DNA from 3 places in the Streptomyces sp. NPDC057682 genome. Region 1 is predicted to be linked to each of the others. Evidence: riboswitches for the same ligand, from Rfam matches in the RefSeq annotation. Region 1 holds a riboswitch; each other region holds the start of a gene.
The links. A riboswitch is a leader RNA that binds a small molecule or an ion and turns the genes downstream of it on or off. The one in region 1 is predicted to bind cyclic di-AMP.
Positions count from the first base shown of each region.

Region 1 (3,329 bases):
CGAGGCGCTGCGCGCCCCCGCCTTCGCCGACAGCGAGGTCGAGCGCCTGGTGGGCAACCGCCTGGACGAGATCCCGCACGAGCAGGCGAACCCCGCCCGGCGGGCCGCCAAGCAGCTCTCCAAGGAGCTCTTCCCGGCCACCGCCCGGATGTCCCGGCCGCGCCAGGGCACCGAGGAGACCGTGTCCCGGATCGACGCCGCGGCCGTGCGCGCCTTCTACGACGCCCATGTCCGCCCGTCCACCGCCACCGCCGTGGTCGTCGGTGATCTCACGGACATCGACCTGGACGCGCTGCTCGCCGACACCCTCGGCGACTGGTCGGGCAACACCGTCGAGCCCCGCCCGGCCCCGCCGATCACCGCCGACGACACCGGCCGCGTGGTGATCGTGGACCGTCCGGGCGCGGTGCAGACGCAGCTGCTGATCGGCCGGATCGGCGCCGACCGCCACGACAGCGTCTGGCCCGCGCAGGTGCTCGGCACCTACTGCCTGGGCGGCACCCTGACCTCCCGGCTCGACCGGGTGCTGCGCGAGGAGAAGGGCTACACGTACGGCGTGCGGGCCTTCGCCCAGGTGCTGCGCTCCTCGGCCCCCGACTCGGCCTCCGGGGCGACGGGTGCCTCGACGCTCGCCATCAGCGGTTCGGTGGACACGGAATCCACCGGCCCGGCGCTGGACGACCTGTGGAAGGTGCTGCGCACACTGGCCGCCGAGGGGCTGACGGACGCCGAGCGCGAGACGGCCGTGCAGAACCTCGTGGGGGTCGCCCCGCTGAAGTTCGAGACGGCGGCCTCCGTCGCCGGGACCCTCGCCGACCAGGTCGAGCAGCATCTGCCCGACGACTACCAGGCGACGCTGTACGCCCGGCTCGCCGAGACCGGCACGGTGGAGGCGACCGCCGCCGTCGTGAACGCGTTCCCGGTGGACCGTCTCGTCACGGTGCTGGTGGGGGACGCCTCGCAGATCGCCGAGCCCGTCCGGGCCCTGGGCATCGGAGAGGTGTCGGTCGTCACGGGCTGAGGGCCGGCCGGCCCGGTCGCGTCGCCGACGGACACGTCCGGAGGGAACGGGACCGGGGGAACGGGACCGAGGGATGGACCGCACGGAGAACACTCCGCGCGGTCCATCCCTTTTGTACCTTCTGGGAGGAAAGCTGACTGTTCGCCCTGTGGGATGTGCGACAAATCCGGCTGTCCGTTTGGTCCGCCTCCGTGCCGCCGCTTAGCGTCGGCTCCGCTGTCCGCACCCGTATGCCGCATCCGTGACGTACCGGGCAGCCATCGCCGAGTCCCCCTCAGGCGCGAGCCGGGGGAGCCGGGGACCCACGCAGTCCCTGGGGTGAATCGGACGCCCACGCCCCGGACCGGGGCCACGGCATCCGTAGGAGACCTTCCTGCTCCGAACCCGTCAGCTAACCCGGTAGGCGAGAAGGAAGGAAAGGACCAGCCACTCCATGGCGTTCACCCGTGCCACCGGGAAGCATCGTGCCCCGGGCCGTCTGACCCGCGCCGGTGCGAAGGCCGTCGGCATCGCGACCCTGGCCACCACCGGAGTCGTCGGCGCACTGGCCTCCCCGTCCGTCGCCGCCGACGCCGAGACCCCGTCCGTCGCCGACACCGGCCTCACCCAGGTCATCGCCATCGAGCAGGACCTCGCCGACCGCGTCGGCGCCCAGGCCGAGGCGCAGCAGCACCAGGCCGACGCCGCCGCGAAGAAGAAGGCGAAGGCCGAGGCGGCCGCCAGGAAGAAGGCCGAGGCGAAGAAGAAGGCCGAGCTCCGGGCGGAGGCGAAGAAGAAGGCCCGCGCCGCCGCCGAGGCCCGCGCCGCCGACGCCGAGGAGGCCCGCGAGAGCGCCGCCCGCGCCGCCCGTTCCGCCGAGCGCGCCCGCCTCGGCGCGTACCGGCTCCCCGTCGCAGGGACGTACGTCTCCACCGGCTACAAGTCGAGCGGTTCCCTCTGGTCCTCCGGCAGCCACTCCGGCATCGACTTCCACGCCGCCTCCGGCAGCTCCGTCGTCGCCGTCGGCGCCGGCACGGTCGTCGAGGCCGGCTGGGGCGGCGCGTACGGCAACAACATCGTGCTGCGGATGACGGACGGCACGTACACCCAGTACGGCCACCTGTCCTCGATCGGCGTGTCCGTCGGCCAGGGCGTCGCCGCCGGGCAGCAGATCGGACTCTCCGGCTCCACCGGCAACTCGACCGGTCCCCACCTCCACTTCGAGGCGCGCACCACCCCCTCGTACGGCTCCGACATGGATCCGATCGCCTACCTCCGCGCCCACGGCGTCTCCCTCTGAGACCCGCGACACCCCGAAGGCCCCGGCACGCACCGCCGGGGCCTTCGGCATGTCCGGGCGGTCCGGGCGCGCGGACGGGACACCCGCGCCCGACTCGGCCCGGGGCCAAAAGATATTCATGAATGAACGCCCGGCATCGGAAATGCGACCGCATTGCAATAGAGTCGCGGGACAGGTGTCGATCGGCCGCGATCCGCGGGGACGAGGGCGGGGGTTCGGACATGCGTATTCCAGCGCATTCGGTATGCACGGCCATTCGTGAAGACATTGTGTCGGGTGTCTTCGAACGCGGCAGCCGGCTCACCGAGGAGGTGCTGGCGCGACGGTACGGGGTCTCCCGCGTGCCGGTGCGCGAGGCGCTGCGCACCCTGGAGTCCGAGGGGTTCGTGGTCACCCGCAGACACGCGGGAGCCTGTGTCGCCGAACCCACCGAGCAGGAGGCCGTCGACCTCCTGGAGATGCGGACGCTGCTGGAGCCGCTGGGGGCGGCCCGTGCCGCGCGGCGCCGCACCGAGGCGCATCTGAAGGTGCTCCGGGGCCTGGTCAGACTCGGTCAGGAGCGGGCCAGGCGCGGCGAGGGCGAGGACCTGCGGTCCCTGGGCGCTTGGTTCCACGAGACGCTCGCCCAGGCCTCCGGCAGTCCGGGCCTCATCGCTCTGCTCACCCAGCTCCGTCACAAGATCGCCTGGATGTACACGGCCGACCCGCCGTCCCGGCCGGGCGACGTCTGGGCCGAGTACGGGGCCATCGTGGACGCCGTGGCGCGCGGCGACGCCGAACGGGCCAGGGCCCTCACCGCCCAGCACGCCGAGCGGGCCGGGGCCGCTCACCGGCTGCGCCGTACCGCCTCCGCGGGCAAGGTGAGGAATGCGCAACATCCCGTACACACCCCGAGTGGCCGTTCGTAATGAAGGCGCCGTATACAAAGAGGAGCGGAATTCGAGGGGGGCTTTTCTGCTGCCCTGAATTCGGTTTTCTTTTCAGGGGTGCCGTTATCCGTGCCGAAGGTCGTCGCCGATTCGTCCGGCG
Region 1 covers NZ_JBHVIN010000017.1:99,511-102,839, reverse strand. The annotation lists gene ACFVDM_RS28620 (M16 family metallopeptidase) at 1-1,021, shown strand, start outside; cyclic di-AMP (ydaO/yuaA leader) riboswitch at 1,273-1,441, shown strand; gene ACFVDM_RS28615 (M23 family metallopeptidase) at 1,455-2,300, shown strand; gene ACFVDM_RS28610 (GntR family transcriptional regulator) at 2,522-3,208, shown strand.

Region 2 (3,329 bases), on a different contig from region 1:
CAGGTGCGCGTTCGGGCCGCCGAGGTAGCGGAAAAGCGGCAGGTCCGAGGCCTCGGAGGCGGCGTGGGCCACGGCGAGCGAGACGCCGAGGATGGCGTTGGCGCCCAGCGAGCCCTTGTTCTCGGTGGCGTCCAGGTCAAACATCGCCTGGTCGATCAGGCGCTGCTCGGTGGCGTCGTAGCCGACCAGCTCCGGGCCGATCTGCTCGATGACGGCGAGGACGGCCTTCTCGACGCCCTTGCCCTGGTAGCGGTTGGGGTCTCCGTCGCGAAGCTCGATGGCCTCGAAGGCACCGGTGGAGGCGCCGGACGGAACGGCAGCACGGCCGGTGCTGCCGTCGTCGAGGCCGACCTCGACCTCGACCGTGGGGTTTCCGCGGGAGTCGAGGATTTCCCGGGCTACGACGACGTCGATGGACGGCACGAGGCATCTCCTTCTGGGATATGACGCTTGGGGTGCGGGGCCACGTGGGCCTTGCGACAAGAGCCTAACCGGCCCGGCGGCCTGCGTCGGCCGACCGCCCGACCCCTGGGACGAAAAAGGACCCAAGGGCATGCACAACGGGACGAAAGGGCAGAAATTTACTGACTGGTAACTACAACAGTTGAACGGTCCCCGGCCCGAACGAGCGGACCCCGGCCCGGCACGCACGGGGGGAGGGTGCGCGCCGGGCCGGGGCGTCCGGAGTCAGCGACGAGGAGGGATCGCGACTACTTGGTCAGGTGGAGCTGCTGGCCCGGGTAGATCAGGTCGGCGTCCTTGACGATGTCCTTGTTCAGCTCGAACAGGGCCTGCCAGCCGCCCTCGACGTCATGGGCGGCGGCGATCTCGCTCAGCGAGTCGCCGGTGACGACCTTGTACTCGCCGTCACCCTTGGCGACCTTCTGGCCGGTCGGGGTGGTGACGGTCTTCGCGGCCTTCTTCGGCTCGCTCTTCGCCGGGGCGGGGGTGCGGTCCGAGCGGTTGGTGGCCGGGGCCTCGGTGCGCTCGGCCTGCTTCTGGGGCGCGGCCTCCTGCTTGGGGGCCTGCTCGGTCTTGGCGGCGGAGGAGCCGGTGTCGACGCCCGGGTCGACACCGTCGTTGGTCAGGTTGCCGGCACCGGCGCAGGCCCAGGCGCCCGGACCCTGGAGGGCGAGGAGCTTCTCGGCGGTGGCGATCTGCTGGGCCTTGGTGGCCAGGTCGGCACGGGGCGCGTACTGGGTACCGCCGGCGGCGGCCCAGCTGGACTGGGAGAACTGCAGGCCGCCGTAGTAGCCGTTGCCGGTGTTGATGGACCAGTTGCCACCGGACTCGCACTGGGCGACGGCGTCCCAGGTGGCCACCGAGGCGGCGGAGGCACCGGTCGCGCCCATCAGCGGGACGGCGACGGCGGCACCGGCGACACCGGCGAGCGTGGCGATCCGGACGGCCTTGGAGGGGCGGCGGTGCTTGTTGGCCTTGCGGTTGAGCAGCATCGAGTCTTCTCCTCACCGACGCCTGCGAGGTGAGCTGTCGGGTTCGGGCCTAGTGAGTTGCCCGGTCGCACGTCCTAGCGTGCGACTTCACCCCAAGCCGGTCCCGGCGTCCTGCGACGTCCGGCTCCGGCGCCTACCTGGGTCCCCCGCTCCTGCCTACGGCGCTTTCGCGTCTGTTCCCTCCGACCGACGGCAGGATTCGGCGTGACGGTCGACGGGGCCCGCGGTGCGAGCGGTTCAGACCGTAAACACACCCAACCCCGACATTCAAAGACGGACATACCGGAAAAACATCCCTTACTTGCATCTGACAAACCTACATTTGCGCAGGTCGGAACGGATGCGACGGGACCTCCCGGACACAACACGCCAGTTCACGCAAAGAGACCTATGTCTCACTTGGTCGAAAGTGGGACATAGGCCTCTGAACTACCCCGGAATCCGGGGCTTTTTCAGCCGGTGGACCGGGCCGGACTCACTCGGCCGGTGCACCGAGGTCGAGGCTCTGGCCAGGCAGGATCAGGTCGGGGTCGGAGCCGATCTCGTCCTTGTTGGTCTCGTAGAGCGCCGTCCAGCCGCCGGGCAGCTCGTGCTCCTGCGCGATCGCCCAGAGGTTGTCGCCGGTCCGGACGGTGTACGTGCCGTCGGCCGTCGCGACCCCGGCGTCGCGGGCACCGGTCGTGCCGCGCGAGGTGTGCCGCCCCGTGTCGCGGTCCCCGTCGGTGCCGGTCCGCCGGGTCTCCTCGGGTGCGGGCGCGCCGCGGTGCTTGCCGCCCTGCCCGCTGTTCCCGGCCTGCTCCCCGTCGCCCCGCGCCGCGCCGGAGGCGTCCGCCCCCGAGGCGTCCCGCGCGTCCCCGGCCCCGGCCGACGGCGTCGCCGACGGGGAGGCGGAGGCGTCCGGCTTGGCGTGCTTGCCGCGCGAGGCGTCCGCGCCCTCGCCCTTGCCGCCGTTGCCGCCCTGGTCGCCCTTGCCGTCCGCGGAGGCGTCGCCCGTGGCCCCGGCCTCCGCCGAGGGGTCGGCGCTCGCGCTGCCGGACGGGTCGGCGGAGGGCTGGTCGGACGGGAGGCCGCCCGGGTCCACCCCCGGCAGGCCGGTGTCCGTGGCGAGCCCGGAGACGACCGCGCAACTGGGCCACGCCTTCGGGCCCCGGTCCGCCAGCACCTTCTCGGCGACGGCGATCTGCTGCGAGCGGCTGGCGAGGTCGGCGCGCTCGGCGTAGGACTCGCCGCCGTACGCCTTCCAGAGCTCCGGGGAGAACTGGAGGCCGCCGTAGGAGCCGTTGCCGAGGTCGGCGCTCCACATCCCGCCGCTCTCGCACTCGGCCACCCGGTCCCAGGTCGAGGCGTCCGCCGCGTGGGCGCCCGCGGCGCCGAGCAGCGGGATGGCGATGGCCGAGCCGGTCACGCCTGCGGCGACGACGATGGCGGGAGCCTGTCGGGGACGACGGTGCCTGCCGTTCGCGGAGCCCATGGGGATGCCTTCCGTGTGACGGGTGGGTCGAACGGTGAACCTAGCGGGACTCGAACGGATGTCACAAGTCGATGCAGCGCAGATCACGCCGACATCACAGAGTTGACAGAAAGTCACCTTCCGCCCGTGCCCGCTTCCGGACCGAACTCGACCGGAAGTGTGCGCAGTCCGCGCATGATCAGCCCGCCACGCCAGCGCAAATCGGCTGATTCCCCGGCAAGCCGGAGGTCCGGCAGGCGTTTCAGCAGCGTGGCGAGGGCCGTCTGGCCCTCCAGCCGGGCGAGCGGGGCCCCGAGGCAGTAGTGGATGCCGTGCCCGTACCCCAGGTGCGGGTTGTCACGCCGCGCGAGGTCCAGCGTGTCCGGCCCCTCGAAGCGCGCCGGGTCCCGGTCGGCGGCGGCCAG
Region 2 covers NZ_JBHVIN010000022.1:106,062-109,390, forward strand. The annotation lists gene eno (phosphopyruvate hydratase) at 1-423, opposite strand, end outside; gene ACFVDM_RS32930 (transglycosylase family protein) at 711-1,454, opposite strand; cyclic di-AMP (ydaO/yuaA leader) riboswitch at 1,459-1,628, opposite strand; gene ACFVDM_RS32935 (transglycosylase family protein) at 1,930-2,925, opposite strand; gene ACFVDM_RS32940 (cytochrome P450) at 3,039-3,329, opposite strand, start outside.
Region 2: it holds a riboswitch for cyclic di-AMP, as region 1 does, so the genes downstream of both, ACFVDM_RS32930 (transglycosylase family protein) here and ACFVDM_RS28615 (M23 family metallopeptidase) in region 1, are expected to answer to the same signal.

Region 3 (3,329 bases), on a different contig from region 1:
AGCTGCGGGCCCGGTTCGCCGGACTGCTGGACAACCCCCTGGTCGTGCCGGCCTATCCGCGCTACCTGAGTGGTCTGGTGCATGCCCTGGAGCCGGTGCCCGCGCTCTGCGACCTCGTCGTGGAGGCGGTGTCACAGGCCTTCGGCCGGCTGCCCGACCCCGTGCTCCTGCCTTGGCTCCCGACCCTGATCACCACCCTGCGGGCGGGCGGCGCCGACCTCGCGCCGCTCCTCGTCCGCGAGGCCGGACGCACCTTCCCCGCCCGGCTGGCGGAGCTGGACGGCTGGATACCGCCGTGGCGCGCCCTGCCGGATGCCGTGGCCCCGCACCGGACGGACGCCGGCGGGGCACCCGGCCGCGTCCTGCTCGGCATCCACCGGGAGACGTGCGACGCGGTCGCCGCGCTGCTCGGCAGCGAGGAGCCGTGGGCAACCGCCGGTACGGGGACGACGGGCGCGGTTCTCGCAGGCAGGTATCCGGAGACCGCGTCGGCCGTGGGGGCGCTGCTGGAGGGCTGAGGGGCGGGGGCGGGAGCGGGCGAGCGGCGGGGAGACCCGGGGCCGGTGGGCGACGCCACCGTCCGACGCGAAGGGTAAGGGCGGGCGGCCGGCGCCGTTGCTGCCGGCTCGCGAGGGTCCCGGCCCAGCAGACCCCGGTCGTCCTGCTCGACGAGCCCACCATCGCCTTCGACCTCGACCACGCCGTCGAGGTGCTGGAACTCGTCCGCGAGGTCGCGGTGGCCGGCCGCACCGTCGTCATGGTCCAGCACGACCTGGCGGCGGCCGCCCGCTACGCCGATCTGCTCGTCGCCATGAAGGCGGCCGGATCGTCGCGTCAGGCGTTCCGCGCGAGACGGTCGACGACGCCCTGGTGAAGGAGGTCCACGCACTGGACGCGGACATCCTGAGCGCCCCCGGGGACGGCTCACCGGTCGTGGTCCCGCGCGCCCGGCCCGGGGCCTTCCGCCCGGCGTACTCCGGCGGAGCCACGCCACGCTTGGGTGAATAGTCCGAATCACGCAAATCATCCCGATCATTTCGATCGCGCCGATTGCCAACGGGGCCGTTCCGGGTGTCCGTTCGCCGGGTCACGCCCTCCAGTGGGTGGTCAAATCGCCCATATCGGACCCAGTGGCCAGCGTCACGTTTGCCGCCCCGGACGCAAGATCGCCAATTCCGGTTCCCTGGCACGCCAAGAAAAATGACGTCCCCGCATGTGGCCGGTGACACATATTGCGGTTCATTGATCTTGGAATTCGATAATGATCAGGAATTCCGGGCTTGTTCGGCCCGGACTTTCTCGCTTACGGTCACGGTCCATCCGGATGGAACGCCGAATCCTGCCGCCGTCCGGACACCCGACCACACACGTACGGCAGGAGCGGGGGAACCAGGTTTGCCGCCGGTCCGGAAATCCGGAGCGGCTAGGGGTGAAGTCGCCTTGTGCGACCGGACATCTCCAGTCCGAACCCGACAGCTCACCTCGCAGGCGACGGAGAGGAAAAGCGCCATGCCCATCGTGGGTAAGCACCGTCGTGCCAAGTCCACCGCCCTGACCCGCGGCTTCATCGCCGTGAGCACGGGCGGAGTCGTTCTCGCACTTCCCCTGATCGCCGCCGGATCGGCCTCCGCCGCCCCCGCCAAGACCGTCGTCGCCGAAAAGGCCGCGGCCCCGACTTCCTTCGCCGGCAAGGAAATCGCCGTGCGCAAGGCCGCGCCCACGACCTATTCCGTGGTCTCCGGCGATTCGCTCTACAAGATCGCCCAGGGGCATTCCCTCAGTGGTGGCTGGGAGCGTCTGTACAAGGACAACCGGAGCGTCGTCGGATCCAACCCCGACCTCATCCACCCCGGTCTGAAGCTCGTCGTCGGCGGCACTTCCGAGGCAGCCGCACCCAAGGCCGCCACCGGTGCCGAATTCAAGGCCCAGAAGGCCGAGAAGCCGGTGGAGAAGAAGGCCGAGGCCTCGGCCGACCGCGCCGAGAACACCGACCGCGCCGACCGCTCCGAGCGCACGACGGCCGCCCCCGTCGCCGAGGAGACCGTCGCTGCCGCGCCCGTCGCGGAGAAGACCGCCACCACGTACACCAACGACCTCGACGGCTGGATCAAGGAATCCCTCGCCGTCATGGCCGAGCACGGCATCCCCGGCAGCTACGACGGCATCTACCGCAACATCATGCGGGAGTCCACGGGCAACCCCCAGGCCATCAACAACTGGGACTCCAACGCCGCCGCCGGCACCCCGTCCAAGGGCCTGCTGCAGGTGATCCAGCCCACCTTCGACGCGTACCACGTCGCCGGCACCTCGCTGGACATCTACGACCCGGTCGCCAACATCACCGCCGCGTGCAACTACGCCGCCGCGACGTACGGCTCGATCGACAACGTCTTCGGCGCCTACTGAGCCACCGGGACACACGTCACCCGCCCGCACAGCCGGGCATGAACAGGGGTGGCAGGGAGCGGACCCGCTCCCTGCCACCCCTGTCCGCATGCCGTACAACCCTTGTGCCGCACCGGCCGTCGAACACATCGCCAGGAGGGTGACGGGCCCTTCCCGGCCACCCCCCTTCGGACTCCGCCCGGTCGCCTTCGAGCCGAGGAGCCGCTCGTGCGCACCCACCGTCCCGCCGCCGTCGTCGCGGCCTCGTTCCTCCTGCTGTCCGGGGCCGCCGTCGCCGCGCCCCCGGCCCACGCCGTCCCCTCCGCCGGCCTCCGCGCGGGCGACCGCGCCACGGACTTCGACGGCGACGGCTACGAGGACGTCCTCATCGGGGCCCCCGGCGGCACGGCCGGCGGCCGCACCGGCGCCGGTTACGTCACCGTGCAGTACGGCGGCCCCGACGGCGTCGGCACGGTCCGTGGTGCCGTCCTCGACCAGAACACCGCCGGCGTCCCCGGCGCCGCCGAGACAGGCGACGGCTTCGGCCGGGCCCTGGCCACCGGTGACCTCGACAGCGACGGGTACGCCGACGCGGTCGTGGGCGTACCCGGCGAGGACATCGAGCCACTGGGGGACGCGGGTGGTGTCGTCGTCCTCTGGGGATCGCCCACCGGCCTCTCCGGTACGGGCAGCGCCTGGCTGCAGGCCCCGGCACCCGCCGCAGGGGCCGCCTTCGGCAGCGCGCTCGCCGCGGCCCGTTTCAGCCCCGACATCCCTGGCGACCAGCTCGCCGTCATCGACCGCACCGACCTCACCCAGTTCCAGTACGACGAGCGGACCCGGAAGGCGCCCGCCACCCGCACCGGCCGTGTTCCCGGCACACCCGGGCACGAGATCGCGCCCCGGTCCCTGACCACCGGGGACTACGACGACAACGGCCTCGC
Region 3 covers NZ_JBHVIN010000006.1:84,865-88,193, reverse strand. The annotation lists gene ACFVDM_RS12500 (hypothetical protein) at 1-518, shown strand, start outside; partial or broken gene fecE (Fe(3+) dicitrate ABC transporter ATP-binding protein FecE) at 599-1,008, shown strand; cyclic di-AMP (ydaO/yuaA leader) riboswitch at 1,321-1,504, shown strand; gene ACFVDM_RS12490 (transglycosylase SLT domain-containing protein) at 1,510-2,406, shown strand; gene ACFVDM_RS12485 (FG-GAP repeat protein) at 2,614-3,329, shown strand, end outside.
Region 3: it holds a riboswitch for cyclic di-AMP, as region 1 does, so the genes downstream of both, ACFVDM_RS12490 (transglycosylase SLT domain-containing protein) here and ACFVDM_RS28615 (M23 family metallopeptidase) in region 1, are expected to answer to the same signal.